Regions from separate parts of the Streptomyces seoulensis genome, predicted to be linked through region 2. Evidence: riboswitches for the same ligand, from Rfam matches in the RefSeq annotation. Region 2 holds a riboswitch; the other holds the start of a gene.
What was found. Region 2 has a riboswitch for S-adenosylmethionine ahead of thrC (threonine synthase). Riboswitches for the same ligand answer to the same signal wherever they lie in the genome.
Positions count from the first base shown of each region.

Region 1: another riboswitch for S-adenosylmethionine. It lies ahead of HEK131_RS07140 (aminotransferase class V-fold PLP-dependent enzyme); the one in region 2 lies ahead of thrC (threonine synthase).

Region 1 covers NZ_AP025667.1:1,552,349-1,554,544, forward strand. Annotated here, with positions in the region: gene trpD (anthranilate phosphoribosyltransferase) at 1-853, shown strand, start outside; SAM riboswitch class IV at 964-1,080, shown strand; gene HEK131_RS07140 (aminotransferase class V-fold PLP-dependent enzyme) at 1,263-2,196, shown strand, end outside.
Region 2 covers NZ_AP025667.1:407,034-409,229, reverse strand. Annotated here, with positions in the region: gene thrC (threonine synthase) at 1-878, opposite strand, end outside; SAM riboswitch class I at 896-1,053, opposite strand; gene HEK131_RS02000 (glucosyl-3-phosphoglycerate synthase) at 1,244-2,188, shown strand.

The DNA.
Region 1 (2,196 bases), 1.1 Mb from region 2:
GATCGTCCGGGCGATGTACGACCACGCCAACGTGATCGAGGTGCCCGGCCGGACCGTGGACATCGTCGGCACCGGCGGCGACGGCGCGAAGACGGTGAACATCTCCACGATGTCCTCCATCGTGGTCGCCGGCACCGGGGCGAAGGTCATCAAGCACGGCAACCGGGCCGCGTCCTCCGCCTCCGGCTCCTCGGACGTGCTGGAGCGGCTCGGCGTCAATCTGGAGCTGACGCCGAAGCGGGTCGCCGAGGTCGCGGAGGAGGCGGGGATCACCTTCTGCTTCGCGGTCAAGTTCCACCCGGCACTGCGTCATGTCGGCGCCGCCCGAGGCCAGTTGGGCATCCGTACGGTCTTCAACGTCATCGGTCCGCTGACCAACCCGGCGCGGGTGCGGTCCCAGGCGGTGGGCGTGGCGAACCTCGCCATGGCGCCGATCGTGGCGGGCGTCTTCGCCGAGCGCGGCAACTCCTCGCTGGTCTTCCGGGGCGAGGACGGTCTGGACGAGCTGACCACGACCTCGCCCTCGCGGGTGTGGATCGTGCGCGACGGCAAGGTCACCGAGGAGGTCTTCGACCCGCGTGACGTCGGCATCGAGCTGGTGCCGGTGGAGGCGCTGCGCGGGGGAGACCCGGCGTACAACGCGATGGTGGCCCGGCGGGTGCTGGAGGGTGAGACGGGGCCGGTGCGGGACGCGGTGCTGCTGAACTCGGCGGCCGCGCTGGTGGCGCTGGACCCGACGGGTGAGCCGCTGGCCGAGCAGTTGCGGGCGGGCATGGCCAGGGCCGCCGAGTCCATCGACTCCGGGGCGGCCGCGCGCACGCTGGAGCGGTGGGTGGCTTCGAGCAACCGGTAGCGGTCCGGTTCTTCCGAAGCGGCGGGGAGCGGTGGCTCCCCGCCGCTTCGGCGTTCCGGCATCCGGACGCCGGTTGCGCCGGACGATCAGCCCGGCTAGCTTCCCTCTCAGGTCATGAGCGACAGCCATGCGGCCCCGGCCGGCTGTCCGGCAACCCTCCGTCCGTGGCGGGGTGCTCCGGGTGAGGACCAGGCCGTGGTCCACGAGGTCCACGGCAAGCGCGGACCCCTCGAAGAGCCAGGGGTCCTGGTCGTACGAGGGAGCTTTCTTCCGTGAGCAAGCGAATGCGCTAGGGCCGCCGAGCCCCGCCTCCGCACACCCCTTTCCTCTCTTCTCCGCGTCCTCCGGCGCCGCGCCCGCATGCCCTTGCCCGCGCGGTGACTCCGGCCTGCCTCACGGGAGTTCAGCCATGTCCGTCAGCACCGCCTGCGCCCCTGCCCCCACCGCCACCCAGGCCCTGCCCGCCCCGCTGCCCGTGCTCGGCCGGGACGTCACCGTGCCGCTCGTCACCGGGGGCGAGGTGGGCTACGCCGCGCTCGACTACGCCGCCAGCGCCCCGGCCCTCCAGCGGGTCTGGGACGACATCGCCGCCTACGCCCCGTACTACGGCAGCGTGCACCGGGGTGCCGGGCACCTCTCGCAGCTCTCCACCGAGCTCTTCGAGAACGCCCGCCGCACGGTCGCGGAGTTCCTCGACTGCCGGGACGACGACCAGGTGATCTTCACCCGGTCCACCACGGACTCGCTGAACCTGCTGGCCCGCGCGCTGCCCGCCGGGTGCGAGGTGTTCGTCTTCGAGACCGAGCACCATGCCGCGCTGCTGCCCTGGCGCGAGGCCGACGTAACCTTCCTCGACGCCCCGCGCAGTCCCGGCGCGGCCGTGCGCACGCTTCAGCGGGCCCTCGCCGCCCGCGACACCGCCCGCCCCGCGCTGGTCTGCGTCACCGGCGCCTCCAACGTCACCGGCGAGCTGTGGCCGGTGCGCGAGCTGGCGGCGGCCGCGCGTGCCCACGGTGCGCGGATCGTCCTGGACGCCGCCCAACTGGTGCCGCACCAGGTGGTGAGCGTGCGGGAGCTGGACGTCGACTGGATCGCGTTCTCCGGGCACAAGCTGTACGCGCCCTTCGGCTCCGGGGTGCTGGCCGGGCGGGCCGACTGGCTCTCCGCGGCCGAGCCGTACCTCGCGGGCGGCGGCGCCAGCCGCACGGTGGCCCGGCGCGCGGACGGCGGGCTGGAGGTGGAGTGGCACGAGGGCGCCGCCCGGCACGAGGCGGGGTCGCCCAACGTCATCGGCGCCTACGCCGTCGCCTCGGCCTGCCGGGCGCTCACCGAGGCCGGCCCCG
Region 2 (2,196 bases):
ACCGGCGAGCAGCCCTCCGCCTGGGCGCCGAAGATCTTGTACGGCCTGTCCTCGACCAGGCCGAGCGCGATCAGCTCCTTCAGCCCCTTGTCGATCTTGGTGAGCTGGGAGCCGGAGGCGATCGGCACCACGAGCTGGTCGGGCAGCTTCCAGCCGAGCTGCTCGCAGATCTCGTACGCCAGCGTCTTGGAGCCCTCGGCGTAGTACGGCCGGAGGTTGACGTTGACGAAGCCCCAGCCCTCGCCGGCCGGGTCGCCGATCAGCTCGGAGCAGAAGCGGTTCACGTCGTCGTAGTTGCCCTCGATGCCGACCAGCTCGCCGCCGTAGACGGCGGCCATGACGACCTTGCCCTGCTCCAGGTCGTGCGGGATGAACACGCACGAGCGCAGGCCCGCGCGGGCGGCGGCTGCGCCGACCGCGCCGGCCAGGTTGCCGGTGGAGGAGCAGGAGAGGGTGGTGAAGCCGAAGGCGCGGGCGGCCTCCAGCGCCTGGGCGACGACGCGGTCCTTGAAGGAGTGCGTCGGGTTGCCGGAGTCGTCCTTCACGAACAGCCCGCCGGTGACGCCGAGTTCGGCCGCCAGGCGGTCGGCCTTGACCAGCGGGGTCCAGCCGGGGTTGAGGTTCGGCTTGCCGGCCACGTCGGCGGGGACGGGCAGCAGCGGGGCGTAGCGCCAGATGTTCGCCGGGCCGGACTCGATGCGCGTCCGGAGCTTCTCGGTGTCGTACGCGGAGAAGTCGTAGGCGATCTCCAGCGGCCCGAAGCATTCCTCGCAGGCGAAGACGGGGCCGAGCGGGACGCGGTGTCCGCACTCGCGACAGCTCAGCGCGGCGGCGGGGCCGAGATCTACGGTGGGGGTGGCGACGGTCTGCACAGCCATGGAGGCGAGGCCCTTTCTCCTCATCTTCCTCACGACGCATCTCGCCGTGAGACGGATTTGGCACCTTCCCTAGCCGGGAGCCTCGCGCGTGCGGCGGTGTGTCGCGCACGGGAGACCGGCTGGAGGGTTGCCGGGGCTTCATCGGGCCGTTTCCCTCTGCCCCTCTGGATGAGCGGTATTCGGTTGTGAACGCCATCTGGCCTCGACATGCGATGGTCATCGGCGTTGTTCAAGACTGTAACCGAAGGCCAGGAGAGTTGAAGGTGTCGTCCGAACCGCGAGATGGATCAGGCGGGGACCGGCCCCGGCACCGGCCGCACCGGCCGTCCGTGCAGACACGTCCCCACAGTGAGGAGCCGCAGACCATGCTGGAAGAAACCGAACGCTGGCTGGCCACCCGCTCCTGGTCCGTGGCCGACCGCCCGCTGCACCGCGTCCTGGCCGCCAAGCAGCGCTCCGGGCAGCGCGTGTCCGTGGTGCTGCCCGCGCTGAACGAGGAGGAGACGGTCGGGGAGATCGTCTCCGTGATCCGGCACGACCTGGTCTCCCAGGCGCCGCTGGTGGACGAGATAGTCGTGGTGGACTCCGGGTCCACCGACGCGACCGCCGAGGTGGCGGCCGCCGCGGGCGCGCGGGTCGTGCACCGGGACGAGATCCTGCCCCGGCTGCCCGCCGTGCCCGGCAAGGGCGAGGTGCTGTGGCGCTCCCTGCTGGCGACCAGCGGGGACGTCGTGGCCTTCGTGGACGCCGACCTGAAGGAGTTCTCCTCCGACTTCGTCCTCGGCATCGTGGGCCCGCTGCTCACCGATCCGGGGATCGACCTGGTCAAGGCGATGTACGACCGTCCGCTGGGCGGGGCTGCCGGGCAGGGCGGCCGGGTGACCGAGCTGATGGCGCGCCCGCTGCTGAACATGCACTGGCCGCAGCTCGCGGGGTTCGTGCAGCCGCTGGGCGGGGAGTACGCGGCCCGCCGCTCGCTGCTGGAGCGGCTGCCGTTCCCGGTGGGGTACGGGGTCGAGCTGGGGATGCTGGTGGACTCGCTGCATCTGGTCGGGCTGGACGCGCTGGCCCAGGTGGACGTGGGGGTGCGCAAGCACCGGCACCAGGACGGGCAGGCGCTCGGGCGGATGGCGGCGGCGATCTACCGCACCGCGCAGCTCCGGCTCGCGCGCGGGCACCTGGTGCGGCCGGCGCTGACCCAGTTCGAGCGGGGGGTGGAGGGTTTCGAGCCGCGTACGTATTCGGTGGACACCGAGGAGCGGCCGCCGATGGCGGAGATCGCGGAGTACGCGGCGCGGAGGGTGGCGTGAGCCGGGCC